Halotia branconii CENA392: one gene and its partner. The protein of the gene in region 1 binds, or shares a complex with, the protein of each later gene. Links are inferred from orthologs where the notes say so. Each region holds a gene or a part of one and is shown on either strand. Other genes may lie near its edges.

Region 1 (14,759 bases):
GCCATAAGGACTTACAAATCGGTTCTTCAGATTTGCGGAAGTATTCACCCATCACAGGTTTAATTGCTTTTGTTGCTTTTAACAAGTTGTTTTCGCTGTCTTGAAAAGTTCTGCGCCGGGAAACCCGGACGCACAATGCCAGTTCTCTCAAGTCGGTGGAACCGCCCACGAGACTGGCTCGACTTTTCTCTGTCTTGAAAAGTTGCTCCTCTTGGGTAGAACCCAAAACCGCACTTTTCGCTTTGCTATTGACTACTGACAAAACTCTATCCCCTTGTGGGTAGAGTTGTTATACTTGCACTTTATCCTTAGTTATCGTTCTGCATAATATTCATTGAAAGACTTATAACCAACATCAGTTGTGTACAGTTGACATTGGTCTACAATTTGCTTCATTAAAGACCAAGAAAACTGACATTCATCATGCAAATAAGGCTGCCAATTTTCTTTAATGCTGCTATATGCTAGCCGCAAATTATAAGAAGGAATTGCAGTAGAAAGGTGATGTGGGACATGAACATTGATGTCGTGGCAGAGGATTTCTATCCACCGGGGATAATCGCAGTGAATAGTACCAGATAGCTGTGCTAAAGCCTCGTTCCATTTATTCGCTGCCACAAAAGGCACATCTGAGGCAGTATGGTGAACAATAGTAAAAGTACTCATCCAAAAATGGTAGACCAGCCAGGGTACAAGCCAAAACTTGACAAATCCCCAAATACCAGTTGTAGCAATGAGTAAAGGAAAGGCGATCGCAGCAAAAATCACGACAACAGCCACAGAAAGCTTGATACTTGATTGGTCTTTCGTTTTGAAGTTCCGCCAATCAAAATGCACAACAGCCCAATGTCCAATGGAACCTACCCACCAGAGGCGTTTACGCATAAACCCTTCAAAGGCAAATTGCCTACTTTTATCCCAACTTTCAAAAACTTCTGGTCTAATGGGATGCCAAGCGTTATCCTCATCCAGCTTGTTGGTATGAGTATGGTGATAATTGTGCTTAATCCGCCAACTATGAAAAGGGTAAATTAACGGCATCATGAAAAAATGCCCCACCAAATCATTTACCCAACGACGTTTGGCGAATGATCGATGACCACAATCATGAGCAATGACAAAAAAACCTGTTAAAGCAGTGCCAGTCAAAATCCAGGCAAAGGGCAAGAGAAACCAAGGAGCGATCGCCAGAATATAGTAGCCTAAACCAACCATAAAAACACTGAACAAAACTTGAGTCCAAGCTTTGCGACGGTTTTGCTGAAAACATTCCCGTGGCAGCGTTTTGATAATATCTTTAAGCCTTAGGTTGGAATCACTAAGGTCTTCACTTAGCTGCTGGCTGTTAATTATTGATGTAGTCATGAACACCTGAAAAACAACACACCCCACTACCAAGTCACTTTTTTAGTAACTTGCCGCAAAGTTTCGTAATATTAGCGTCTCGGATTATAGCAACCTAACCTACCCAAGCGCACCCGTAACAAATTTACCAAAAGTCAAAAGTCAACAGTCAAAAGTTATAACTCTTGACCGTTGAGTTTCAACTATTGACTTATTGCTTTGTGCCGGCAAGTTTCACATTAGTAGCTAAACCGAGTACTTGTAGCAATTGAATTGTCATCCAAGTCAAATCGATTTCCCACCATTGCAGCCCGTGACGAGCTGAGTATTGAAAGGCATGGTGATTATTATGCCAGCCTTCGCCGAAAACTAATACAGCTACCCACCAACAATTAGTGGAGCGATCGCTCGTTTGGTGACTGCGATAGCCAAATTTATGGGTAGCGCTATTTACTAACCAAGTGCAGTGATAAACCCAGACAATACGAACAAAGATGCCCCAAACCACAAAAGGCCAGCCACCTAGAAACATTAGCAATAAACCCAGAGCTACCTGGATCAAAATAAAATATTTCTGTAAAAACTGATAAACTGGGTCTTCGGCAATGTCTTTGGTGAAGCGAGGAACATCAGCATGAGAGGGAGAGTGATAAATTAACCAACCGATATGACTCCACCAAAAGCCTTTATTGGAATCATGGGGATCAGGGTCAGTATCAGAATGTACATGATGAATGCGATGTGTCCCGATCCACTCAATTGGCCCTCCTTGACAGGCCAATGTCCCGCAAAAAACCAAGAAATACTCCAGCCATTTGGGAGTCTGAAAACTGCGATGGGTGACAAGGCGATGAAATCCTAAGGTAATGCCTAGACCACCACTTATCCAGTAAAGCAACAAAGCCACACCAACTGCTGACCAGCTAAAGTTACCAGGAACAAAAGCAAACAAAGCGCCGATGTGTAGACCAAGGAAAAATAGGGTATTCACCCAGTTGATTTGAGGTTTAGTCGAAGTAGCAATAGTCATGCAGTAACCCGAATTGGAATTGTCCAGCTTAATCTGCGCGATTTGAAAATCGCGTATATCTATAATTTTTTTGTGAAAGAGGAACTAATGAACAGCTTGGAGCAGCTGCGGCAAGCAGAACAGGCACTGTTAGAAATTTTTTCTGGAATTGACGCACAGGTCAAGCATAATCTGAAACGAGTCCTAAATGCTTTTCGTAATCACCGTGTAGGCGCACATCATTTTGCTGGTGTCAGTGGTTACGGCCACGATGATTTAGGACGAGAAACTTTAGATAAAGTTTTCGCCGAAGTTATGGGCGCAGAAGCAGCGGCCGTGCGAGTGCAGTTTGTTTCGGGAACTCATGCGATCGCTTGTGCTTTATTTGGTGTACTCCGTCCTGGAGATGAGATGTTAGCAGTGGTCGGTTCTCCCTACGATACGCTCGAAGAAGTCATTGGTTTAAGGGGTCAAGGACAAGGCTCCCTAATCGAGTTTGGCATAAATTACCGCCAATTAGAGCTAACTACGGACGGAAAGATAGATTGGCAAGCTTTAAATACTAACGTGGCTGATAACACCCGTTTAGTGTTAATTCAACGCTCTTGCGGCTATTCTTGGCGATCAAGTTTATCAATTGCCGACATAGAAAAAATTATCCACATAGTTAAACAGCAAAACCCCAACACAGTTTGCTTTGTAGATAACTGCTACGGCGAATTTATCGAAACCAAAGAACCCACCAATGTAGGTGCTGACTTGATGGCGGGATCGCTGATCAAAAATCCTGGCGGTACGATCGTCAACGCTGGTGGATATGTCGCCGGTCGCGCCGATTTAGTAGAAGCGGCCGCTTGTCGTCTAACTGCTCCTGGTATCGGTAGTTACGGCGGTGCGACCTTTGATCAAAATCGGTTGTTATTTCAAGGGTTGTTTTTAGCCCCACAGATGGTAGGAGAGGCGATGAAGGGAACTTACCTAACCGGTTATGTTTTTGACAAACTAGGTTATCCCGTAAATCCTGCGCCCCTTGCTCCTCGTGGGGATGTGATTCAGGCGATTAAACTTGGTTCTGCTGCCAAGCTAATTGCTTTCTGTAAAGCCATACAACAGCATTCTCCTGTTGGTTCTTATTTAGACCCCGTTCCCGATGATATGCCGGGGTACGAGAGCCAAGTAGTCATGGCTGGTGGGACATTTATTGAGGGTAGTACTTTGGAGTTTTCTGCGGATGGCCCTTTGCGTGAGCCTTATGTGGTTTATTGCCAAGGCGGGACTCACTGGACTCATATTGCGATCGCCTTGGAGGCGGCGATGGATGCTGTGGGAGAAGCTTAAGAAAAAGCTCACGCAAAGACGCAAAGGCGCAAAGGATTAGTGTGAGATTTTTTATAAGTTATTGACAACTCGTGAGATACCGTCTTTGATCAGCAAAGCTCCAAAATTGATCAGCAAGCCAAGGCGTTTGTTAGCAAGACTAAGATACGTTAATAGTTGTTTCTTGTGTACTGGATGAACTGCTTCTACTGATTTGAGTTCGATAATCACCTTGTCTTCAACAATAAGGTCTGCACGAAAACCTACCTCCAAATGTACATCTTCATAAACAACAGGTATGGGTCGCTCTGCCTCCACCTGCAATCCTCGTTTCCGTAACTCATATTCCAAAACAGCCTGATACACAGACTCCAATAATCCAGGTCCCAAACTTACGTGAATCTTGTATGCAGCATCAACAACCATCTTCGCAATTTCATTTTCATTCATCTTTAACTTTGCGCCTTCGCGCCTTTGCGTGAGCTATTCTTCCGGCAACTTATACTGCCCCACAATCCGCTTAGCATACTCCGGCACATGCCCCTCCAACTTCTTGGGATGATTCCGCTTCACATACAAATAATTCCTAGTAAAGTGCGAATCAATCGAAAACCGCGCATACTCCAAACCCTTCGGCCCAATTCTTTCAATCACCACACCCATGAGTTTCGCCGCCCACATCGGCAAAGTCACACCCTTATCATAAGCAGGAATACTTTGCTGTACAGCTTCTTGACGATTTCCTTGAGACATCACTGGCTGAGTATCTAACTGGTCTTGCACCAAGTCCAGCATTTCTTTACCAGTATCATTTCTGACTACAATCCACTGCCAGCCAAAGGGTGCGCCCATATAACCAACGACTAAATCTGCCAAGGAGTTAACGTAATCAAAGCAACTCATGCAGGAAGGAGCAAAGACATCTTTAAGTTTGTTAGTTTTCAAACCAAAGAAAGGTACGGTTTCTGTTGATCCGTCTTCATGTTTGAAGTGAACCCGAAAATCTTGCATAAATTCGTAATGTACAACAGTATCAGGCGATCGACTGGTGGTTTCTAAGAATTTTTGCAGTCCGTCGCGGGTAACATTATCTACGCAAGGTGTACCTAAAACATATAGTTTTTCTAAACCCAGTTGTTTTTCTACGGCTCGCAAAGCTTGAATTTGGCAACCAACACCAATTACCAATAATCGCTTCATTCCCGATTGTTCTATCTGTTCCAAAATAGAAAGGTTGGGTGAAAGTGTTGGTTTATTTACTCGTGCTGCTAGTATTTCTTCTGGGGTAAGAGCAATCACAGGCATGGGTTGAAAGCGGTCTTCTTTGGTGTTTTGGACACAGACAACACCTTCTACTAAACCGCGATTCAGCATTTCAATGGCGATGCTGCTAACAATACCCGTCCATTGTGCGCCTTCGATGGGCTGCTGTTTTCGCGCCGCCATCATGTCTTGATGAACACCAAAGTAGAGTTCATTGGCGTTATCGAGATCGCGCGATCGCCTGTGAGTTTGTTCTTCAAGTTCGCCTATTTGCTGATTAATAAAAGCACAAGCTTCCTTGACATAATGAATATAATATGTATCGCACAATCCGCATTCGCTACAAAGTTCTTTAGCAGGGCGGCGGCTAGTAGGTTTAAGAGCTTTGGCTTTTTTGTGAGGATAAACTGAGGTCATATAAATTTTTGTTTTATCCAGGAATCACTTTTATTACAATACCTTTACTGGCTATGAACTTTACGATACGTTTTTCAACGCAGAGGGACGCAAAGTAACGCAGAGTTTTACCTAATTTAATTCGCTACAAGTTAATGAGAGAGTATATTAGGACTTTTCTGACATAGTATTAAAAGCAAAATTTAAGGCTTAAGTAAATTTTACGAAGACGTAATAGTTTAACTGAGCCTAAGCTCTGGATAATGAGGTTTCCTAGATCAGCTTATGACACTCTACGATCCAGATCAATCAGGGCAGAAGGCTCTAGAAAAGTTACGTGTAGCAGCAACTAGCGCCAGCTTAACTTTAGAAACTGCTCAACGAGACTACGCGCAAGCTCAAATCGAAGTTTATAAATGGTTAAAACGATATAAACTTGCCTTAGAAAGTCTCAAAGAAACTACTACTTCTAGTTCAAGCACCGTTGTTAACTTAGAACTAGAATCACTGCGAAAGCAACTAGAGCAAATGTAGTCACTAAGACATCTACCTGAAATACCTTCTCTTCCTTTGCGCCTTTGCGCCTTTGCGTGAGGCAGATTCATTTCTTGTTCCCATTTTTCGGTAGGATAGCTCCCAGACTCACAACACACTTCAACCGGAGCTATGACAACCTCGCCAATTCCTACTCAACAATGGTATATCCTCCTGCAACAATTAATTGATGGCCAATCCTTATCCCGCACTCAAGCAACCGAATTGATGCAAGGATGGCTAAGTGAAGCAGTTCCCCCAGAATTATCAGGAGCAATTTTAACAGCACTGAACTTTAGAGGCGTTTCTGCTGATGAATTAACTGGAATGGCTGAGGTATTACAATCACAATGCTCACCCCTGAGAACTGATAACTCACAACTCAGTACAGTCATAGATACCTGTGGCACTGGTGGCGATGGTTCATCAACTTTTAATATTTCTACAGCCATTGCCTTTGTCGCCGCCGCTTATGGCGTACCCGTTGCCAAACATGGTAATCGTTCCGCATCAAGTCTGACAGGAAGTGCAGATGTTTTAGAAGCCTTGGGTGTAAACCTGAATGCCTCTAGCGAAAAAGTGCAAGCAGCACTATCACAAGTGGGGATCACTTTCTTATTTGCCCCTGGTTGGCATCCAGCATTGAAGGCAGTGGCTTCGTTACGCCGAACTCTAAAGATCCGAACGGTATTTAATTTGCTTGGGCCATTAGTCAATCCGTTGTATCCCACTGGGCAAGTTGTGGGGCTATTTACTCCTAAACTTTTGGCAACTGTTGCCCAAGCATTACACAATTTGGGTAAACAAAAAGCAATTGTTTTACATGGACGTGAAAGACTTGACGAAGCTGGGCTAGGAGATGTTACAGACTTGGCGGTGTTATCTGGAGGTGAAGTGCAAGTAACTACTCTTGATCCTCTGGATTTAGATATAACACCTGCTCCCATCGGTGCGCTGCGGGGTGGAGATGTCTCAGAAAACGCCGCAATTCTCAAAGCAGTACTGCAAGGTAAGGGTACTCAGGCACAACAAGATGCAGTCGCTTTAAATGCCTCTTTGGCGCTGCAAGTAGCGGGTGTTATCCCATTATTAGATCACGCCCAAGGTATTAATGTAGCTAGGGAGATCCTACAGAACGGTACTCCTTGGGCAAAATTGGAGCAATTAGTCCAGTTTCTGAAGGATTGATTTGTGATCGCGACTGTGGGCGAAATTCTACAACGTTACGTTTAATGGTGACATCGTAGTTACCAAAAAAGTCATGTCCTAATAATCCAGTTTCTAATTCTAAGCCAGCGATCGCTACTGGCACTTTATTTACTCTTACGCCACCGACTGCCATCGAATCAACATAACCCACAGGAAACTCTACAGCTTTAGAACTGGCGGTGTTAGCCTTGGCTTTTCCGACTGGTACTATCCCCAAAGCATTAGCCATTTGTTGAGTAATTACAGTTCCACTGGCTCCTGTATCTACAATCATGTCAAATTGTTGCTGTCCATTAAAGGTAACTGTGACAATTGGCGTTCCCCCAACTCGCCTTCTAATTGGGGCAACAAATACTTCTTTTTCTGAAGGAAGTATTTCTGATGAGGAAAAAATCGGTCTAGTTGGTGGCAATTTGACTCGTACAGGTGGGGGTACTGGTATGGGAACCTGGGGTGAAGTTTTTACTTGGGGAACAGCAACTACTATTTTTGGGGGATTAGCTTTAGCTACTGGTGGAGGGCTGGGAGCAGCTTTGCGTAGAGCATACTTCACTTGAAGCTGGTATTCTGAGATTTTAGCTTGAGCGATCGCAAATTCCGAGCTTTGTCGCCGGACTTTTTTCATTAAGGCGATCGCATCTTGAAACTGACTCGCCACTAAGTTCCAATCATCTGGGGATTGAGCAGATTGGCTGATACTTAAAGCACCCGCAGCTTTATCTAAACCTAGTTCAAAAGAACTGGGTTCCATTACCGACGGTGGCAAGTCTTCTGGTTCTGGAATGACTGGTGCTGTTGGTTCTCCAGGAGACGGCGTTACCTGATTGTCAGTCACTACCGACTGTTGATTGCGAAGAATCGCACCAGTTTGTTTTTCTTGACTACAAGCAACACCCAGAACCGCTAAAACACTTGAAATCAAAATCAGGGCTGCACGAGATAAAAAAGACTGAAGCATAATTAACTTCGATTTAAACTGCCCAAGGGACTGCAAATCTACTTTTGCCACCGATTCCCCTTTCAAAATTTTATCTTTTTAATTTTTAATTAATTCCCTTAAGAACGCGAAATTTCTTAACTCATGGGATAATTACATTCGCAGTATTGACTAAAGTGGGGATCAAAGACTGTTCATTCTTAACTGTTGACCGCTAAATGTCAACTGTCAAGAACTAGAGAAAGCAGGGGAGGCAGGGGAAGCAAGGGAAGCAGAGGAAGACAGGGAGACAGGGAGACAAGGGGATGGCAAGACAAGAAAAGCAGCGCGGTCTTTGTTGGAACAACTTTCTGCGGGCTGCCTCACCAAGTGGAACGACTGCGGGAGACATTATCTTTCCCAATTCTCCTTGTCTCCAATTCTTCTTTGATCCCCTCTGCACCCCGCACCCTGCCCCAATTCCTCTTCTCCATGCCCCATGCCCAATGCCCAATGCCCCAATCTTTTAGCTTATGCCTTTGTCTGATACAATCCCTGCTCTACTTGTCCTGGCAGATGGAACCACTTATCGCGGTTGGTCTTTCGGTGCGACGGGAACCACAATCGGAGAAGTGGTCTTTAATACTGGCATGACAGGATATCAAGAAGTATTAACTGACCCTAGTTACTGCGGTCAAATTGTGATTTTTACCTATCCTGAATTAGGCAACACTGGCGTTAATCCTGAAGACGAAGAATCGGCTCAACCGCAAGCCAAAGGTGCGATCGCTTGTAATATTTGTTACAAACCAAGTAACTGGAGATCAACACAATCCTTGCCTGACTATCTGAAACAATACCAAATACCAGGTATCTATGGAATTGATACCCGCGCTCTCACTCGCAAAATTCGCATGTTTGGAGCGATGAACGGCGGCATTTCCACCACGATTCTAGATGAGATGGAGTTATTAGAGCAGGTACAAGCAGCTCCCAACATGGCAGGATTGAATTTGGTACGTGAAGTCACAACCTCCAAAGTTTATGAATGGTCAGATCCTACAATCCCAGCTTGGGAATTTAACTCAGAATCGGCGGCAAATATCGGAGAATCTTTTACCGTTGTTGCCCTTGACTTTGGCGTAAAACGTAATATATTGCGTCGTTTAGCAAGTTATGGCTGTCGGGTGATAGTTGTTCCTGCTGATACACCACCAGAAGAAATTCTCAATTACAATCCAGATGGTGTTTTTCTTTCCAACGGGCCAGGCGACCCTGCGGCAGTTACTGAGGGAATTGCAACTACCAAAGCATTGCTGCAAAGTCAAAAACCCATTTTTGGCATTTGTATGGGACATCAAATTTTAGGTCATGCCCTTGGAGCAGAAACCTTTAAATTAAAATTTGGTCATCGCGGTCTCAATCAACCTGCGGGTTTACAACAAAGGATAGAAATTACTAGCCAAAACCATAGCTTTGCGATCAACCCAGATTCATTACCTGAGACAGTTGTAGAAATCAGTCACCTTAACCTCAACGATCGCACCGTTGCTGGGGTACGTCACAAATCTCTGCCGATATTTTCCGTACAATATCACCCAGAAGCCAGTCCCGGCCCTCACGATGCTGATTACTTGTTTGAACAATTTGTCCAAGCAATGCAAACAGCACGTCAAGCGACTATAGGGCATAGAGCATAGGGTATGGGACATAGGTTATTTTCTCCCTCTGCTTCCCCTGCTTCCCCTGCCTCCCCTGCTCCCTGCTCCCTGCCCCTCTGCTTCTTCCCCTGCTTCCCCTACCTCGCCTACTCCAGCAGGTTCTAGACAATTTGCACAAAAACCATCTATACTTGAGCGTTCACTTTAATGATGAGGAGGGAATTATTGCTGAGCCACTTAATCTAACCGTGAGCCTAAGAGGCACTCGTGAAGTCCGGGATAACTGTCAGCTATTCCGCCTCACAGGTTTGTTAGATGCATTTTCTGAACCGACATTTCGCAAAGTACTCGGTAACAAAATTGATGAGGGACCAAAGCACATTATCTTGGATCTCTCACAAATCGACTTTGTTGATAGCTCTGGCTTGGGCGCGCTCGTGCAGCTAGCCAAACAAGCTCAAACCGCAGATGGCACTTTGCAAATTGTCACTAATGCAAGAGTAACTCAGACAGTCAAACTTGTTCGCTTAGAGAAGTTTCTTTCGCTGCAAACTTCAGTTGACGCAGCGCTAGAAAATATCAAGTAGTATTGATCGTTTGATTAGAGAGTTCAATTTAGCTATCCGAATGCTTGATCTGGATAGCTTAATTTTTAGAGACGCTGGCAAACAACCTCTCTCCTTGTGAGAGAGGGACAAAAGCCAGCAGATCTAAAATGTCAGCATATTGCCAAGAAAATAAGTATATCTCAATATGTCAAAATAAAGGATAGATATACACAAAAAAACTTTGTAGCCTTTAGCTATACTGAAAGATAGCAGGGTTTTTAGGCATGTATAACTAAATAATTTGTATTTTTAGTCTATCAAATATTTGATATTTTAAATGACTACTTGTCAAATAAAGGAGACTATTTATGACTAACGCATAGGTAACGGAAAATATAACCGCAGAGGACACAAAGAAATAGGAGTTTCAGAGAGTTATTGCGTAAGTCCTAATACTATAGTAATCCGGTTTGATTCGGTGAATTTATTTGTGTAGGTAGGGAACAGGAAACAGGAAACAGGGAACAGTTAAGAAGGGATAGATATGCACTGAATCGTGTTCAAAAATCAAATAGGAGTCCTATATAAAGATGAGTTTTCAGTACAAGTTCAATTAAAAAAGATAAAATTTAATCATTAATTTTGATAGTGTTGATTATGCTAGATATACCAGCATGGCATATCCAAAAAAGAGTAAATATTTTTACTGCCTTTTGAATTTAGCCCATTCAGGAATGATTAACTTGTGAAGTCAAAGGAGGAAAAGCTATTAGATGGACAACAAGATGAAGCCCCTCAGCTAAATTCATCTTTGACCCAAGCATTCTTGGCAACTACAGCCCAATTACCACAAGAGATTTCCCAGACACAATTACAACAAATTTCTCCTGCTGCCTTAGCGTATTTAGGAGATGCAATTTATGAATTGTATGTTAGGATGTTCTATCTACTGCCATTACAGCGGACAGACACCTACCATCATTTGGTAGTAGCACAGGTAAGAGCCGAAACCCAGGCACTTCATTTGCGATCGCTAATCCCTGATCTCACAAAAACAGAATTAGAAATTGTCCGACGAGGTCGTAACGCTGCCACAAAACGCCCAAAACGAGTTGATCCCGATATCTATCAACAGGCAACTAGTCTAGAAACTTTAATTGGCTATCTTTATCTCACCGATTCCCAACGCTTAACCGAACTGTTGCAAAAACTTCACTTAGAGAAATAGTGGGCAACTCCATCTTATGAAAGGAAATTCAACAGTTGAGATCCGGTAAATTCAAGGAATCTGGAAGCCCACCCACAAGCTATACCCAAAACTGATATGCAAAATAAACCAAGAAAAATCAAGACTTCTGGCGAACCAAACCGTGGGCAACCGCTGAAAATTAAGACTAAGCGTGTCATCGCTAATTCGATTCACACTCCTAGTCCTAAACATAAAAAAGGGGATAGTAATTCTCTATCCAATAGCCCACGCCCACACCGCGATTTTTCTCATCCATCTCCATCTCTAAAACACACAGAAGATAACGACTTGATTTATGGTCGTCATCCCGTTTTGAGTGCTTTAGAAAGTGAGCGAGAACTGAATCGCATTTGGGTTACTCCTCGCCTACGCTATGATCCCCGTTTTCATCATTTGATTCTCCAAGCTAAAGACAATGGCACAGTCATTGACGAAGTAGAACCAAAGCGCTTAGACCAAATTACCAACGGTGCTAATCACCAAGGTATAGCAGCACAAATAGCTCCCTATACCTACATTGAATTGCCAGATTTGATTGAACAAACAAAATCAGTAACTGACCCTGTAATTGTAGTAGCTGATGGCATCACTGATCCCCATAACTTAGGTGCAATTATTCGCACCGCCGAAGCTATAGGCGCTCAGGGATTAGTCATACCTCAAAGAAGGGCATCAGGAATCACTTCTACCGTTGTCAAAGTGGCAGCAGGTGCTTTAGAAAATTTTACTGTCGCCAGAGTAGTCAACCTCAGCCGCGCCTTAGAAGAATTGAAAGAGGCTGGTTTTTGGATTTATGGTACTGCCGCTGCTGGCAGTGAACCTCTACATGCAGTCAAGTTCAGTGGCCCGATCGCTTTGGTAATTGGCTCTGAAGGTGAAGGTCTGAGTCTGTTGACACAACGCTCCTGCGATGTACTGGTATCAATCCCCCTGATGGGTAAGACCCCTAGCCTGAACGCTTCAGTAGCCGCAGGTATGGCGCTTTATGAGATTTATCGCCAGCGATCGCTAAACACGTTGTACCTAGATAAATTACAAAAACCTCTTTAAAAATTAAGAGGAAAAGAGTATAAAGAAATGTAAAAGTAAAATATCGTTGTTTAAAATTTAGTACCACGTTGATCAATCAGCAACAACTATGAAAACAATTTGGGATAACCTGAAAGAATCTTTGATTAACACATTTAACAGTCTCGGCTTAGCTTGGTGGGTGGAAATAGTAACGCAAAATCCGCGTTGTACCTACTATTTTGGGCCATTTTTAAGTTCTGCTGATGCGAAAGTGGCACTTAAAGGCTACGTAGAAGATTTAGAAGCAGAAGGCGCACAGGGAATAATTGTAAATGTTAAGCGCTGCAAACCAGGGACTCTCACAATTGCTGAAGACTTGGGGGAAAGGATTGACCGCAAAGTAAAGCCTGTCTTTAGCGGTCTGATGTAAGTAAGGCAAGAGAGTCAAATAAGAGACAGGGGAGCAAAGGTGATGGTTTCTACTCCCTTGTTTTTTTGATTTTTGACCACTGACTTAGGGCAGATCGGCCTCAATCTGTGGAAGAGTGGTTACAACTGCTAGTTCCTAAACAGGAGTCGCAATCATATACATCAGTTTCACCACGAGTTTAATCACCATTTACGGCAGATCCTTGGATGTGGATACGATGGTCTTTCTTGTTTTGGGTGTGCCTAGGTTTAGGAGTTATCAATCTACCATCAATTGTTCATGAACGTGATTTGGCACAGATTTCTTCGCGGGCTTCCATTCTAGCTTTTCTAGCTTTTTTAACTGCACTTTTTGCACCTATTACTGAATTTGGAAAAGTTTTTAGGTGGAGACCTGTGTTTGTGGGTTTGATAGCAGCTTTTCTGGGAGCATTAGTAGCTCCATCAGTAATTTCTGTTGAACCTACTCATAGTTTTTGGGATGTAATTTTAATTTATGCGTTCTTAGGTTACTTTTTAGGTCTTCTTTTGGGAGTACCGTCTGTAATTTTAGGAATTACCAAGAGAGATTTACAAGCATATTTCAATAGGTTTATGACAGTTGTAATTTTGCTAGGAGTTTCTCTGTCAGCTATAGCTTTAAGTTGGGCAATTTTTGCTTACCCTTTCTTGTTAAAGCAGTACGGTCAATCGTAGGCTAGATTGACACAAGAAATCCAACAGCTTTTCTTCGCCACCGTTGTTTCAAACAAACACTGGCTTCATGGTTTGAGATAAAATATAGGGATAATATTGAAATAATGCAAACCCAATAACAATTCGCCAACTCCGCTATAGCAAAGAAGAATTTGTTCGACGTGGCAAAGAGATCTATAAAGCTCAAGTTCGATCTCAAGTCGAGGAAGGCATCATGGCAAGATTGTGATAATTTACCTAGAATCGTCATTAACGCAATAGAGGAGAGGATGAGCAGACTATTACTTGAGATTTCAAACGATGTCGCGGAATCTCTTCAGCTTCCACCTTCAGAACGCCTCTCTCGTCTACAACGGGAATTAGCGGGACTTAGGCAAAAAAAGAGACTAAAAAAGGCTATAATGCAGAATTAGTATAGGTTTTACGTCAAATTAACCCCCATGAAAGAGACAACTCCCACAGCTATGCCCCCATGCTTTGAAAAATGGTGTCAAAGGTTTGACGATGTATTTGGTCATAAAGCGCAAAAAAGGGAGTTTAGACATTATTTAGGGGGGTTGTTAGGAGAAAGCGAACGGAAAAACTTGTTGCAGCTCGCAGAAAATGCCGTAGGAGTAAATTACCACCGATTACACCACTTTTTGACAGATTCCCCTTGGTCGGCCACAAAGGTGAATGAACGACGCTTAGAGGTAATGAACAAGTGTAGTCAGACTAAAATCAGTAGAGGATTTAGCTTGATAATTGATGATTCAGGGCATAGGAAAAGTGGTAACTTTACCGAAGGTGTGGGAAGACAATATATCGGAGAAATTGGCAAGACAGATAATGGAATAGTGGTGGTAACAACTCATTTATATGATGGGAGAAAAAGCCTACCATTAGATATAGAGTTATATCAACACGCTGATTCATTACCCGAAGGAAAACAAGACCCTCTATTTGAGAAAAAAACAGAGATAGCAATTAAGTTAATAGACCAAACAAGAGAGCGAGGATATCAACCAGGAATAGTGATTGTAGATGCCGGATATGGTAACAATACATCATTCCTATTAGAACTAGAAAATCGCAAATTAAAGTATTTAGGAGGAATAGCCAAAAATCGGAAAGTCACAATTAGTGAGCAAGAGAATAATCAACGAACAATTAGGATAGATGAGTTAGCAAAGTCTAT
Region 2 (15,801 bases), 5.6 Mb from region 1 along the record:
TTAGTTAAGGCTTCTAGAAATCTACGATTAGTTCTCTTAGTAAAGAACATAATATTAAATTGATTATTTTATAGATAAATATTTTTAAGTAAAATTACTTAATACAGTTGTTAGGGACAGTGTAACATGTTAAGCAGCAAGTTACTGGGGGATCGCTACCAAATTATTCAAGTTTTGGGTCAAGGCGCATTTTGTCAAACATACATGGTTCAAGACACTGACCTCCCTTTTTATCCCACTCGTGTAGTCAAACATTTCTTACCTAGTAGTAGATACTCTATTTCGGTAGAAGTACGCAGACGGCTATTTACGCGAGAAGTAGAAGCGCTCAAAAAATTGACCAATTATGACCTTGTGCCCCGTATTTTAGATTCTTTTGAAGATAATCTTGAGTTTTATTTAGTGCAAGAGTTCATTGAAGGATATCCCCTGAGTGTGGAACTATCGGCTGGTTACTGCTGGTCTGAAGGTAAGGTTTTTCAACTACTGCAAGAGGTTTTGGGTATCTTGAATTTCATTCACGCTCAAGGACTGATCCATCGAGATGTTAAGCCGAATAATATTATTAGACGAAAGCAAGATAATCGGTTAGTACTGATTGACTTTGGAGCTGTCAAGCCTTGCGATGAATTGGTCAGAGGTCAAGGAAATACTTCAATTTTTCTACCTCTTGAACAACATACTACGATCGCTATTGGTACACCCGGTTATATGCCTAGTGAACAACAACGAGGCAAACCACGCCCTAGCAGTGATATTTATGCTTTGGGCATAATTGGCATTCAAGCCCTAACAGGACTACACCCGACACAATTACCAGAAGATGCTAATACAGGCGAAATTATCTGGCAAGACCGCGCCCAAGTAAGCGATGGTCTAGCTGCGGTACTCAATAAAATGGTGCAATATCATTTTCAAAACCGATATCAATCAGCGAAAGAAGTTCTAGAGGCGTTATTGCCCCTTACTAATCTTTACCCACCAAGACAAGAGTTAGACCCTAATGACCCTACTATTTTATGGTCTCAGCTTCTTTCACCTGGGCAAGATACTAAGGAAGTTTTAGGAAGTAAGACATCGTCACAGCAGTTAGACAATCAAAACAATGATATTACTCTACCAGAGGAGTTGTTACCACCCAGAAATCTCTACCCACTAAAACAAGAATTACCTTCTAACTCTCTACCAGTAAATGTAACGACAGTTCCTCAATTTCCTTCATCAGAAAACGATACTAACGAAGTTCTAAGAGAAAAAGTATCATTAATATCAGAGCAACAAAGTACCATGACTACGATTACTGCTTTTCCACGTAAATCGGCTTTGCTAATTGGTTTAATGGTAGGTACTATATCGGGATTATTTCTGATGCTTTTGAGTTATTGGTCTATGCAGGTCATTTCTCCCAATCCTCACCTAGAAAATTGGCAAATTCAACTACTCAAGAAATTCCGTTAAGCTACTCTCAAACGAAGAATAAGATACTTACGCAAATGAATGATACAGTCGTGAAGAGAGATTAATCTAATAGCTGCAACAAAGATTCTAATATTTTGTAACCCCATTTGAGCGTCATCAATCCGCAGATGATTGTCAGTCCTATACAGAACATGATACCTTTCGCTAACGGAATCGAATTAAAAAAATAGGTATAGCTGCACCATTGTATTACACCGATTATTAGTCCAATTGCCGCCCCAGCACTAAAGCGCTTAATCAATATGTTATCACTTCCTGGTTTTGATTTCGGCTGGTTTAGTTGGGATTCTACTGGTTTCATAATCAAGCTTTGATATTTTAAATAACAATAAAGATCAACATTTTCTAATTGTACAGTGATAAATTATTGTCATTAATAATTTGTCACTCATTATTCATACTGTCACGTATGCTTTGCTAGTTTTTAGATGGTTGATTGTGATGGAATCTAATTCCTAGAAAAACATCATAAACAAACTCAAAAAAATCCTTTTTTTGCAATAAACCTGAAGTTTGATAACATCCTTTTTCATCTAAAAGTGGCTTCATCACATAGTATGCAGGCTGGTAATTATACCAGGGGATAGAAGGCCATAAATGATGAATTAAGTGATAATTTTGTCCCATAATCAAAATATTCAAGATGGGGTTAGGGTAAACGCGGGCATTTTTCCAGCGATCGCGTTCAACAAAAGGACGATGGGGTAGATAATCAAAGAATAATCCCAGTGCTATACCCACCAAGAACGCTGGAATGAACCAAAAATTGAGCAAGTATCCCAAAAAATGATACTGAACTGCAATATAAACAATCACACCCACAATTAAGCGGCTAATAAACCATTCCAATAGCTCATATTTACGCCATAGTTGCCGTTGAAAGAAAAATACTTCGTGGTACAAAAACCGTACCGCAATCAACCATAATGGCCCACCTGTAGAAACGTAATGATCTGGGTCGTCTTGAGGATGGTTAACATGGGCATGGTGCTGTAAATGCACCCGCGTAAAGACTGGAAAGGCAAAAGCTAATATCAGGGCGCTGCCATGACCTAACATTGCGTTAATCACCCGGTTGCGATGGGCAGATTGATGGCAAGCATCATGAATCACTGTCCCAGAACAATGCAAAGCTAGAGTGTTAATGCTAAAGCATAGCCAGTGTGGCCATAGCCACAGCCAATAACCAAAATTAGATAACACCAGCATTGCCACTGCTGCTAAAAACAGCAACAGTGTTGGATTTAAATCACCAGGAGGCGCTAAGAATTGCTTGGGTGGGACTTTTAATGATTTTTGTGCCTCCAACGTGAGCATTTGTAACTCCTTTTTAATCAAATATTAAGAATATACGATAAATATGAGGGAATAATAAACTTTCGTTAACTTTTGTCTAGCAAGATTTATCTACATCTTTACTTATAAGCAGACGAATAACGCTATGATTCCAGACGAAACCCAAGTTTTTGTTGCTGATTAGGGTGTGTCAGCCAAGTAAAAAAGAAATGATGTGACAAAATCTCTCTGAGGGAGGATGGAGCCAAGATTGGTGTACGATAACTACTCTATCCCACAACTCTTAGGGAGAATGATGAGGAAAAACAAATAACTCCCAATCCAAAATTTAGTTTTCAAAATCCCATTTTTTTGTAACTGCTTAAGTCATTGACATAGCATTGACTGAATACTAAATCTTTAATTTAGTAGACTTCCCAGATAGCTCCCTAGAATCAGCCCTTATGCAATTAAGAGATTATCTACGCCGGACAAAAATTGTCGCTACGATTGGCCCCGCCACCAGCAGCCCCGAAATGCTCAAGGCGATTATTGAGGCAGGTGCAACGACGCTGCGGCTAAACTTCTCCCACGGTACTCATGCTGACCATCAGCGTAGTATTCGCTTAATTCGGCAAACTGCTTTTGAACTAAATCAGCCAGTGGCAATTCTCCAAGACTTGCAAGGGCCAAAAATTCGTTTGGGACGGTTTGAAAATGGTTCTATAATTTTGGCAAAAGGCGATCGCTTCACCTTGACAAATCGTCCAGTTATTGGAACACAAGATATTAGTTGCGTCACCTACGATTATTTGGCAGAAGAAGTTCCCGTAGGAGCAAAAATTCTCCTCGATGATGGACGAGTAGAAATGCTTGTAGAGGAGATTAACCGTGACAAAGGTGATTTACATTGTCGTGTTACTGTAGCTGGCAAGCTATCTAATAATAAAGGCGTGAACTTTCCTGGAGTTTACCTATCGATTAAAGCCATGACCGACAAAGATCGTGAAGATCTGATGTTTGGTTTAGACCAAGGTGTAGATTGGGTAGCACTTTCCTTTGTCCGCAATCCTCAAGATATTATCGAAATTAAAGAGCTAATTTTCAGTACAGGCAAGCAAGTACCAGTGGTTGCCAAAATTGAAAAACATGAAGCTATTGAACAAATGGAAGCAATTTTAGCTTTATGTGATGGCGTGATGGTTGCCAGAGGCGACTTAGGGGTAGAACTACCAGCGGAGGATGTGCCTGTACTGCAAAAACAGTTGATTGCAACCGCAAATCGTTTAGGGATTCCCATCATTACAGCTACCCAGATGTTAGACAGCATGGTGAGTAATCCCCGTCCTACTCGTGCTGAAGTGTCGGATGTCGCCAACGCAATTTTAGATGGTACGGATGCAGTGATGCTTTCTAATGAAACTGCTGTTGGCAATTATCCAGTAGAAGCTGTAGCCACAATGGCACGAATTGCCGAGCGCATTGAGCAAGAAGAAGCACACTCAGCAACACGTCAACTCAGAGATGCTAGGCGTTCTATTCCCAATGCTATTAGCCAAGCTGTGAGTCAAATTGCCGAACAACTGGGAGCAGCGGCAATTATGACCTTAACCCAAACTGGGGCAACAGCTCGTAATGTCTCTAAGTTTCGTCCTCAAACACCAGTTTTGGCAATTACACCTCATGTAAATGTGGCACGACAGTTACAGATGGTATGGGGAGTCAAGCCATTATTAGTACTAGGACTACCTTCTACTGGTCAAACATTTCAAGCTGCAATTAATGTCGCTCAGGAAAATCAATTGTTATCTGAGGGCGATTTGGTAGTGATGACTGCTGGCACACTCCAAGGCATTTCCGGTTCAACAGATTTGATTAAGGTTGAAGTGGTGACAGCGGTGCTAGGTCAGGGAATTGGATTAGGACAAGGTTTAGTAAGTGGTCGCGCTAGAGTAGCTCATACTGGAATGGAAGTGAGTAACTTTAATCCTGGAGATATTTTAGTTGCACCCCGCACTAGTGCTGATTTTGTTGAGGCAATTCGCAAAGCTGCCGGAATTATTACTGAAGATGAGAGTTTGACAAGTCATGCCGCGGTAATTGGCTTGCGTCTTGGTGTACCAGTAATTGTGGGTGTGAAAACAGCAACTGAAGTAATTCGAGATGGGGCGATTTTAACGCTCGATCTGCAACGGGGTTTAGTTTACTCTGGGGCGGTAGGAACACCATAGTTAGGATGAAGTGTGAAGTATAGATAAAAGGCTTCACACTTCATTTTTTCGGGTCAAAATATGATGTCCGCGATCGCTTTCATCCAAAATCGAATAAAGCAGAGACAGAGTTACACTCTATTCTTGGGCTAAAATTGCTAATTTTTGAAATATTCAGGTGCAAATGTCGTCTGATTATAATTCCAGTCTTTATATCTAAAAAATATTTTGTTTAATCTACAATTCCTTGCTAATTTAACTAGAGATTAGAAGATATCCTAATCTCCGGTTGCTTTTTATAATAATTTGATGAAATACAAAATATACGAAGACCAGCTATATAGACAATAAAAAATTTATGAAGTCTACTATTGACATAAAAATGTGATGAAGACCACTCAGTAGATCTTGCATACTTCTAGAAGGCTATGTAATTCTGTAGAAGTAAAGAACACGGTATCTACTGAATACTGACAGTAAGAGTCTTCTACCAAATTGGTTAATATAACCAATCTATTTAGTTTATGAACAAAATGCTTTTTAGAGTTTACTTACTAATTGATCTCTATGTTCATAACTAATTAAACAATACAGAAAAACACAATAATCCCCTCGGTCTCGTAATTATTTATAGGAGCCTTAAATGATAATGACTACTTTTAGATCTAAAGTCTTAAATGCAGCTTTTGCAGTCACTGTTGCAATTCCTTTAGCTGCTGCTGGAACATTTACCTTTGCTAATTCTGCCGAAGCGGCTGCATTAAAAGGCGATTTTCAGTTAATTGGTGGCTTAACTACTAGTCCTTTTAGCTTTAGCCTTGTTGAATTATCAAAAACATCTCTAACTTTCACTCCTCAGCCAATAACACCTATTGGACTTGCTCACACCACAGGAAGTTTTACATCTTTCAATTCAGGCAATATAGGTAATATTATCCAGTTTTCTGCTTTGTCTGCGGATAATCCCTTTATTGACTTTGGTCAATTGACCATACCTGGGGTGATTCAAGCTGGAGATAATACTGCCTCGCTAGTTGATAAAATCAATACTTTTACTTTGCAATCTGCTAGTTATTCGGTCGCACAAAGCGGTAGCAACGTTAGTATAAATGTTGCACTTAATGGTTTCTTCACTAGTGCCCTTGGGGAAATATCTAAGGGTTCAGGCAACTTAACTTTTCAAGCAAACAATACAACAGTTGATAGTGTCAATTCAACTCTCAATAGCGGCGGTTCGCTTAAAAATATGTCTTTTTCTGGTGGTTTGTTTGCTACTGTTCCTGAACCAACTACAGTGCTGGGTTTAGGGATAGTTGGCGCAGCAATGGCTATCTCTCGCCGCCGCAAAATTAAAGGTATCTGATGATTAGTTTAGGGCATGGTGAGACAGCGCTGCGGGAGGGTTTCCCTCCGCAGGCGACTGCGAACCCGAAGGGGGCATAGGGCATAGGGTACTTATACTGAGCGTTAGTTGCTGAGCGCAGTCGAAGCAAGCCGAAGTATGGGGCATGGGGATTATTATTCTCTCCTTCCCCATCTTCCTTGCCTCTTCTTTATGGCTTGATTGATCTCTGCAAAAGTTAACTAAACACAAATTTAAACTGACTGCAAAGATTTTTTGGCTTCATTTGATATGGCTTCTACTTCATCGTTCGCCAGGGTTTCTAATACAGATTTGGCATCTGCACCACCCAAACGAGTCAAGGCTTGGACAACTCTGTAACGGATTTGCCAATCTGAATTTGTGGCGTAAGGAACTAAAAGCGGAACGGCTTGTAAGTCTCCTAAATCGCCAAGGGAACTAATAGCAGCAGTTTGTACTAATTCGTTTTCTGAAGAAAGCGCTTCTTTTAGTAATTGAAAACCTCGCGGATCGCCTAACTCTCCTAATGTGGCGATGATGCTAAACTGTACCAGCCACTCTGGGCTTGTATGATATAAATGCTCTAAGTCCTCAAAAGCAGTATGTAGCTTTAAAGCACCCAAACAATCTGCGGCGGCTGCTTGCACATCAGGTTCAGGATCATTGAGCAAGCGATCGCGTAATATATCCAAAGATAAATCTAAATCCTGGGTTCCGAGAGTATCCATTAGACTGACTGCTGAATATCGTACTCTGGAATTACTATCACCAATGGCAACTTGAATCAGTTCAAAAGCGATCGCTGGTTCTAGTTCACGGGCTTGATTCACACCCCGCAAGCGATCGCCCAAGTCTTCAGAACTGAGCAATTGCCGCACGGATTCAGGAGTAATACTCATTTATGTATCCTTAATATTTATAAAAGTGCTAAAAAAAGAGTTAATAGTCAACAGATGTTTGACCATTAACCGTTGACTATTGACCATTAACTAATCTTAACTGGCTGCCATCGCTCGAATAATATCGCCACGAGTGAGGATACCAACTACTTGACCCTCGCCATCAAGTACTGGTAAGCGGTGAATACTGCGATCATGCATAAGTTGTGCTGCTTCTTTAATGGTTTTGTCAGGGGTAATAGTGACAGGGTTTTTGCTCATCACTTCCCCAACAGTTTGTCCTAGTGCTTTATGCACGTCACGTTCGTAAGTAGCAGGATTTTGTAAATAAATGACACTATCTAGAAACATGATGTAAGCCGGAGGCGTAACACCAGTTTCTTGCCACATCAAATCTGTTTCTGAGATAATGCCCAGCAATTTACCGACATCATCCACAACAGGTAGCCCACTGATACGTCGTTCTGCAATAATTTGGACGGCTTCCTTTAGTGGAGTTTCAGCCCGGACAACAATTGGGCTATGGCTCATCACATCGGCAACGGTTTTAGGCATTTGCTTACTGACACTCTCAATCAAAGTCTCTGGGATTATTGTAGAAAATTGCGGGACTTAACCTGATTCGGTTAATACATTGTTACTGAATTGGGAATAGGGCATGGGGCATGAGAAAAAGGAATTGGGGACAAGGAGAATTGGAGAATTGGGGAAACAAATGTCTCCTTGTCTCCCTGTCTTCCCCTGCTCCCTGCCCCCGGTCACTGAGCGTCTTGTACTGAGCGAAGCCGAAGTAAGCCGAAGTGCTACTCCTCTACTTTTCTTCTAGCCCCTAGCTCCTAATTCCTGTTTTAAGGCTGCAATAATTTGACTATTTGCTTGGGGAAAAGTAAATTTTTCCAAGTCATCCAAACTTACCCAGCGGATTTCATCACATTCTAGGGGTTGGGGAATACCTGAAAGCAGACGGCAGTGATGTACCGTTAGGGTAACTCTTAAGTGGGTATAGGTATGGTCGATGGTAATCAGATGGTCTTTGACTTCAATCCCTATTCCTAACTCTTCATAAATTTCCCTTTGAATACATTCTTCAACGGTTTCACCGGGTTCGATCTTGCCACCAGGAAATTCCCATAAACCGCCCATTGCACCTTCTTGACGACGGCGATCAATTAAAATTTGCTCCCGTTCGTTCCAAATTACACCAACACCAATAATTTTATGAGGTGGTAAAGAACTAGTTTCACTCGTCTTTGGTGGCATGGTTTATGTAAAAAAACGCAGGAAATCAACTGCTTTGGTCTTGTGCATACGCCTAATCTTAATTAAAACTTACACATAATAAAACCCCAACAATGCTAGCATTTGAGATTTCTTTTGAGGATATTGCTAACGTATCGCTGGGGATTTGGGATTCAAGGAAGGTAGACTGTGAGGATTCTAGATGATGCTAACTTTTGGTGGTTTGTTTCTCCATAACTGAGAAAAAACATAAGTCCAAAATAGAATTAAACTTTATTAGTGAAAATTTAAACTTGCTAATCAATTTCACTATTATTTTCGGTTCCTTGCAAAGCCGTTTCAAAGTTCAGTCTCTGCTCAGCATTACGCAAGAAATATCCACTCATCATCGCAGAAGCCAGCAATCTACCAAGACTTTCTCGACTTGTAGTTACAGTTACGCCAAATTGTTCTGAGGGCATATTTCCTAGAAGTCCTATAATGTTGCGCTCCATTACTTGCAAGACTTCGGAAGAGGTGGGTTTAGATAACTGGGTAACTGTATCTGGACTCATTGATTTAACGTATTGCCACAGTAAATTCCCAGTCTCTGATTCGCTATTAAAAAATTCTGAAACTTTATTGGATGGGTTACTCACTTTATACCTCCTAATATTACCACTGCTAGCTACAGTGTTTGTGATTTTAATAATAAATAAACGCCTGTGTTTTATTTGACTTGGCTTCTTATGGAGTGTTCCTATCAAATAATGTAACAAGCTAAGTCTCACATAGGAGTCGGTGTAACCGTACCAAAAACAGCGTGTTTTCTCGCCTTATTTAGTCAAAAGCCAAAGCTTCGACTTCGCACAGCGCCGCACTCAGCCTTGATCCTGAGCGCAATCAAAGGGTCAATAGTCAAAAATTTATTGTTGACCATTGACCATTGACTAACTTGCTAAATATTCATCCATGCTAGCTTTAGATTTGCGAAGTTTGGTGAGAGCTTCGCGCTCAATTTGCCTGACTCGTTCACGGCTAATATTCAAGATTTCGCCTATTCTAGCCAAAGTTAGGGCTTGTCCATCTGCTAATCCAAAGCGCAATGTGATTACTTGCCGCTGCTGAGGAGTAAGTTCTTCCATTAAACGCTCTAAGTCATAGGATAGGGAAGATTGCATGACAAATTCTTCTGGAGAAGCTCCTGGATCTTCCAGCATTTCTCCGAGTTCAGTATCATAGTTATCTCCCAGCCGTAAATCTAACGACAAGGGCAATCGAGCTTTCTCTAGGTACTCGCGTACCTGCTTGGGTGTCAATTCTAATTCTTGAGCTAGTTCAGAGGCAGAAGGCGCTCTTCCCAATCGTTGAGATAAATGACGCTGTGCCTTTTTAATCTTGTTTAACTTCTCAGTAATATGAATCGGTAGGCGAATAGTGCGAGCTTTTTCGGCGATCGCCCGCGTAATGGCTTGACGAATCCACCAATAAGCATAAGTAGAAAATCTGTAACCTTTCGTGGGGTCAAATTTTTCTACACCTCGCTGCATTCCTATACTACCTTCTTGGATTAAGTCGAGTAAATCGACGTTGCGCTTAATATATTTTTTGGCAACAGATACAACTAGGCGCAAATTGGCTTCTACCATTTTACGCTTGGCAATTTCGCCTTCAGCGATCGCCTCGTTCAACTCTACTGTTTCTAGTTTTGCCGCCGTTGCCCACTCTTCTATAGTTGGTTGACGATCCAACTGGGTAGCAAGATTTTCCCTCACTTCGTGCAACGTGCTAGAACGCTGCACTTGTTTGCCATAAAAAATTTCTTCCTCGTGGGTTAAGAGTGGCACACGGCCAATCTCCCGCAGGTAAGTCCGCACGAGGTCTGTGGCTGTTTGAGCGGTCTTCATGGCGCTACTCTTTGGTAATGATGGATTGTTAGGTAGGGTCATTAATTGATAGATGCTCTTGGAGGGCGCTACCCAGTTGAACTGGGAACCCATGATGGTTAGCAAGTTGTGCGTCCGAGAGTCTCGGTGGCTCGTAATTAATCACATTTAGACTCTTAACTGCAAGACGTTACAGTTTTTTATTAGCTTTTACAAGTGTCTTTGGTTAGATAAAAGGTAATAAGATTGACATTTTTTGTATTTAATCATGATTAATAATTGTAACATTTATGAGAAAATTTGGAATACCTGACAACCTAGAATTTTCCATATATTCTAGTCTATGCACTTGATAATTCTTCTTGATGCTCCATTATCTACTGTCCTGGTCTAAAAACCGTGTTCCTTGCAAACAAGGCTTTTTATTCATTTATTTTCGGTTGAAAGCGTCTTGTTCTTCAGTAAAAATAACTTTTGTCAGAAGTCTAATTTTGCCATGATTTGGAAGCCAATTTATATAAATGTTTCACTAGAGAAAAATAAATTCCTCATATTTGTTAAAATATCTCAATGAGAACAATAATTATTCTTCTATAATAATTGCTTAATTTTTCTTGTAAATATGGCTTAATGCAGATTTTGGAATAGGAAAGGGGAACAACTACAAATTTTCCCCGTAGTTTCCCAATTCTTTAGTAAAATAAATTACCCTTGCTTTCTAGTGGTCTGCCAAGATAAGTTTGCTAGGTTGATGGGATAAAAGTCTAGTTCTTTTTTCCCCCTGCTTCCCCAATACCTTTTGGTTAAGGGAGAAAGGAAAAGGGTAAAAAGGAAAAGAAAAGCCTTTAACCTTTTCCCAAAACGCAATTTCAAGTTAAAAATGCTTAACCGAATAGTAGCGCCTGCTTCCCCTTCTTTTTTTGCCTGCCTCCACCCGTAATTTTTAGGTTGACAGACCACTAAGGTCAGGGCATCACAAAGGTATCGTGCAGTATTCTTGGATGACTTTTACGTCTAAAGTCGTAGTTTGTAAAGAACGGATCGCAGCGACAGTAGCTTTGGCTCCAGCGATGGTAGTAATGATGGGAATTTTATAAGCTAAGGCTGTACGACGGATTAATCTAGCATCAGTCTGAGCTTCTTCGCCTGAGGGTGTATTGATGATAAGTTGGATTTTCTGATTTTTGATGGCATCTAGGACATGAGGACGGCCTTCGTGAAGTTTCAGTATTAGCTCAACGTCTAATCCTTGTTCTTGGAGTACTTGGCCTGTACCAATGGTAGCCATAACGGTGAAGCCTAAGTCAATAAATTCCCTAACTACAGGAACCGCAGCTGTTTTGTCGCGATCGCTCATCGACACAAATACAGTTCCTTGCAGAGGTAAACGCTCACCTGCGCCTAATTCTGCTTTAGCATAGGCGCGTCCAAAATCACTATCAATCCCCATCACCTCACCAGTAGAGCGCATCTCTGGTCCCAATATAGTATCAGTTCCGGGGAATTTATTAAAGGGTAAAACTGCTTCTTTAACGGCAATATGAGATGGAATGACTTCCTGGGTAAAACCTAGTTCCTCTAAAGTTTGACCAGACATAATTAAAGATGCAAGTTTTGCTAATGGCACACCCGTAGCCTTAGAAACAAACGGCACTGTACGCGAGGCGCGGGGATTAGCTTCAAGAATGTAAACTTGAGGAGAATAGCCTTGAGCGCCAACAACAGCAAACTGAATATTCATCAACCCGACAACTGATAGTGCTTGTGCTAGTTGCACTGTCCAAGTGCGAATTTGATTAAGTACCGCTGGTGGTAAAGAAATCGAGGGTAAAGTGCAAGCGGAATCTCCAGAATGAATCCCGGCTTGTTCAATGTGTTCCATAATACCGCCAATTACTACTTGTCCTGTGTGATCGGCGATCGCATCGACATCGACTTCGATGGCATTTTCTAAAAATTTATCAATTAAAATTGGATGTTCTGGTTCCACCTGCACTGCAAAACTCATGTAGCGTTCCAATTCTGTATCAGAATAGACAATTTCCATTGCCCGTCCTCCTAATACATAGCTAGGCCGCACCACTACCGGATAACCAATACGTTTAGCAACAATCAGCGCATCTTCATAACTCCGGGCAATACCGTTCGGCGGTTGAGCAATCTTTAACTGATTGAGAATCTGCTCAAATCGCTCCCGGTTTTCTGCCATGTCGATAGAATCTGGTGATGTACCCCAGATTTTGGTGCTGAGCGTTGATTGATCGCTATTAAGTACTTGTTGGAGGGGAACAGCTAACTTCAATGGTGTTTGTCCGCCAAACTGAATAATCACACCCACAGGATTTTCAGCTTCGATGATGTTAAGGACATCTTCTTTTGTCAACGGCTCAAAGTAAAGGCGATCGCTGGTGTCATAATCTGTAGAGACTGTCTCTGGGTTTGAGTTGACCATAATTGTCTCAAACCCTGCTTTTTTCAGAGCATAAGCAGCATGACAACAACAATAGTCAAACTCAATTCCCTGGCCAATGCGGTTAGGGCCACCGCCTAAAATCATTACCTTCGGCTTTGTTGCGGCTAATACTTCCGTTTCTTCTTCGTAGGTAGAATAGTAGTAAGGAGTAAACGCTTCAAATTCAGCAGCACAAGTGTCTACAGTTTTGTAAACAGGGATAACTCCTAATTGTTGGCGGTAGGCGCGGACTTGATCTTCGGTTGTTTTAGTAGCAAAAGCAATCTGGCGATCGCTATATCCATCCCGCTTAACTCCATACAATTGAGCTTTTGTCAACTGCTTTAATGGTGTCCGCTTGAGGAATTTCTCTACATCCAACAGTTGCTGTATTTTATCTAGAAACCACGGGTCAATACCTGTGAGTTCGTAGATTTCCTCGCTACTTAGTCCCAATTGTAAAGCATGACGCACAGCAAAGATGCGATCGGGGTTAGGTGTTCGTAAAAGGGCGCGAATTTGTTCGCCACTGGGTAATTTTTCTGGTTGGTCGCAACCCCAACCAGCGCGTCCAGTTTCTAAGGAACGCAGCGCCTTTTGGAAGGATTCATTGAATGTCCGCCCAATTGCCATTGCTTCACCCACTGACTTCATTTGGGTTGTCAGCACTGAGTCTGAACCTGGGAACTTTTCAAAAGCAAAGCGAGGAATTTTGGTAACTACATAGTCAATTGTCGGCTCAAAAGATGCGGGAGTTTTCTTGGTGATGTCATTTTTAATTTCATCTAGGGTATAACCCACAGCTAGCTTTGCCGCCATCTTGGCAATGGGGAAACCTGTAGCTTTAGAAGCCAAAGCGGAACTACGAGATACACGGGGATTCATTTCAATCACAACTACATCTCCAGTTACGGGATTGATGGCAAACTGGATATTAGAACCACCAGTTTCTACACCAATCTCGCGGATGATTTTAATTGCCATATCCCGCAACCGTTGGTATTCTTTATCGGTGAGGGTTTGAGCAGGAGCGACGGTAATTGAGTCTCCAGTATGAATACCCATCGGGTCAAGGTTTTCGATGGAACAGATAATCACGACGTTATCTGCTAAATCGCGCATTACTTCCAACTCGTATTCTTTCCAGCCGAGTAGAGACTGGTCGATCAGAATTTGCGAAACGGGGCTGGCATCTATACCTACCTGTGCCATTTCTTCAAATTCTTCTTGGTTGTAGGCTATACCACCGCCACTACCACCCATTGTAAAGGCAGGGCGAATAATTAGCGGATAAGTACCAATTTGGCGGGCGATCGCTTTTGATTCTTCTAAAGATTCGGCTGTACCACTGGGACACACAGCTACCCCAATCCTGGCCATTGCCTCACCAAAAAGTTTTCGGTCTTCGGCTTTTTCGATGGCTGGTAGTTTAGCGCCAATTAATTCAACATTGTACCTTTCTAATACCCCATTTTTCGCTAGAGCGACTGCGATATTCAGGGCAGTTTGTCCTCCCATTGTCGGTAGTAAAGCATCTGGGCGTTCTTTGGCGATGACTTTTTCGACAATTTCTGGTGTCAACGGCTCAATGTAGGTGCGATCGGCCGTTTCTGGATCAGTCATAATTGTGGCAGGGTTAGAGTTAACTAACACCACCTCATAGCCTTCTTCTCGCAACGCTTTACAGGCTTGAGTACCAGAGTAGTCAAACTCACAGGCTTGTCCAATCACAATTGGGCCAGAGCCTAACAGCAGTATTTTCCGGAGGTCTTGACGGCGGGGCATAGTTGTTGGGTTGGAGTACGAGAATACAAATCCTGATTATTTTAAGGGTCTTTACCCTCACTCATATTATTTATTATCAAGTTTTCCAGGTTTGATAACAGACACTAGAGAAATATGATGAGGAGGTTTTTATACAGTTACTCTCTTTGATCTACCTCATATTTTCCATTATCTCTATTTTTGTATATGTCTAATTTTAGTTAATTCCCAAGAAATAATTTCCTAGCTGCTTGCTAATAGTTTTGATTTAAACTAATAATTTTTGCAATAATTCAATATTTATTTTCTACACTTACTTCTAACAGTTATTTTTATATAATCAACTTGAATAAGAAAATTTCCTAGCTAGCTTATTGCCAATAATTTTTAATATCTATCCCTGATTAAAACTATATCTTGTGTTGTTTTATTGATTTAAATTAAAAATGGCAGAGATATGTATCATTTCTCTGCCATTCTTTATATTTTTTTAAGACCTTGGTTCGCCAACATTTTCTTCAGTCTAGAGTCAACCAATCTAGATGATGAGGCTATTAGTTTTGAGCAGGTTGAACAAACCCCAAGGTTAAACTGTCTTTAGCAAGGAAGTGAGCCAGATGATAAGCTCTTTCTTCAGTTTTTAAGAGAATTTTTTCGTACAAATAGCGTGTGCCGCGATCGCCTAAGCTCTCTGCCTGAGCCGCTTGGCGGCGAATCACATTGATGATGGCTTGTTCTGCCGCTAGATCATTTTCTACCATCTTGCGAGAAGAAAATACGCCATCGGCTTCTGGCTCAAAGCAGGTTAATTCTGCTAGTTTGCTGAAACTAGCGGCTGGCACACCACCCAGTCCATTTAAGCGCTCACCAATTTCATGGACATGGTCTTGAACTTCGTCATAACTTTCGTTGAAAAATTCATGCAGTGAGTAAAATTCTGCACCTTCAACTACAAAATGATGTTTTTGGTACTGTAAATAAAGTGCCTGAAAACTAGCTAATACGACATTAAATCCTTCGGTTACCGGAGCAGTTATACTGCGATCCAGCAAAACAGGATTGTCATATACCTGACCAAAATTTTGTAACATAGTTTGCGTATCAGACATTGTTCTCCCTCTTTTTAGCAGTTATGGATGCCAACTGTTTAGCCTTTACATCTTAACATTTTAAAAACAAAAGCAAGACTATTCAATATCATAAAGTTTCGGATTATCTGTCTTTAAAAGTGCAAATTTTACTTATTAGTGAAATG

What was found.
Region 2: the proteins of carA (region 1) and carB are in contact, whole or in part, in a solved structure (PDB 1KEE), measured with the Escherichia coli proteins. The link is inferred for Halotia branconii CENA392 from one-to-one orthologs.

Annotation. Positions count from the first base shown.
Region 1 is NZ_CP124543.1:199,714-214,472, forward strand. Bases 7,806-10,604 are described here. They hold carA (glutamine-hydrolyzing carbamoyl-phosphate synthase small subunit), read left to right. Parts: upstream 7,806-8,521; coding sequence 8,522-9,688; downstream 9,689-10,604. Other genes in these bases: QI031_RS00980 (retropepsin-like aspartic protease family protein), read right to left, coding at 7,806-8,030; QI031_RS00990 (STAS domain-containing protein), read left to right, coding at 9,841-10,236. Also shown: QI031_RS00945 (fatty acid desaturase), read right to left, coding at 313-1,365; QI031_RS00950 (acyl-CoA desaturase), read right to left, coding at 1,556-2,374; QI031_RS00955 (methionine gamma-lyase family protein), read left to right, coding at 2,462-3,691; QI031_RS00960 (GxxExxY protein), read right to left, coding at 3,743-4,120; QI031_RS00965 (Coenzyme F420 hydrogenase/dehydrogenase, beta subunit C-terminal domain), read right to left, coding at 4,154-5,350; QI031_RS00970 (hypothetical protein), read left to right, coding at 5,615-5,863; trpD (anthranilate phosphoribosyltransferase), read left to right, coding at 5,996-7,051; more of QI031_RS00980, read right to left, coding at 6,981-7,805; QI031_RS00995 (Mini-ribonuclease 3), read left to right, coding at 10,943-11,425; 23S rRNA (guanosine(2251)-2'-O)-methyltransferase RlmB, read left to right, coding at 11,522-12,496; QI031_RS01005 (DUF1816 domain-containing protein), read left to right, coding at 12,585-12,887; QI031_RS01010 (hypothetical protein), read left to right, coding at 13,094-13,582; QI031_RS01015 (IS701 family transposase), read left to right, coding at 14,023-14,759. UniProt on the Escherichia coli protein: Small subunit of the glutamine-dependent carbamoyl phosphate synthetase (CPSase).
Region 2 is NZ_CP124543.1:5,773,334-5,789,134, reverse strand. What follows is about bases 11,104-14,944. They hold carB (carbamoyl-phosphate synthase large subunit), read right to left. Parts: upstream 14,568-14,944; coding sequence 11,304-14,567; downstream 11,104-11,303. Also shown: QI031_RS25600 (protein kinase domain-containing protein), read left to right, coding at 127-1,458; crtR (beta-carotene hydroxylase), read right to left, coding at 1,897-2,796; pyk (pyruvate kinase), read left to right, coding at 3,219-4,985; QI031_RS25585 (PEP-CTERM sorting domain-containing protein), read left to right, coding at 5,614-6,327; phycobilisome degradation protein NblB, read right to left, coding at 6,561-7,226; QI031_RS25575 (CBS domain-containing protein), read right to left, coding at 7,323-7,781; 8-oxo-dGTP diphosphatase MutT, read right to left, coding at 8,049-8,486; QI031_RS25565 (DUF760 domain-containing protein), read right to left, coding at 8,762-9,103; QI031_RS25560 (RNA polymerase sigma factor, RpoD/SigA family), read right to left, coding at 9,395-10,351; DNA starvation/stress protection protein DpsA, read right to left, coding at 15,101-15,655. UniProt on the Escherichia coli protein: Large subunit of the glutamine-dependent carbamoyl phosphate synthetase (CPSase).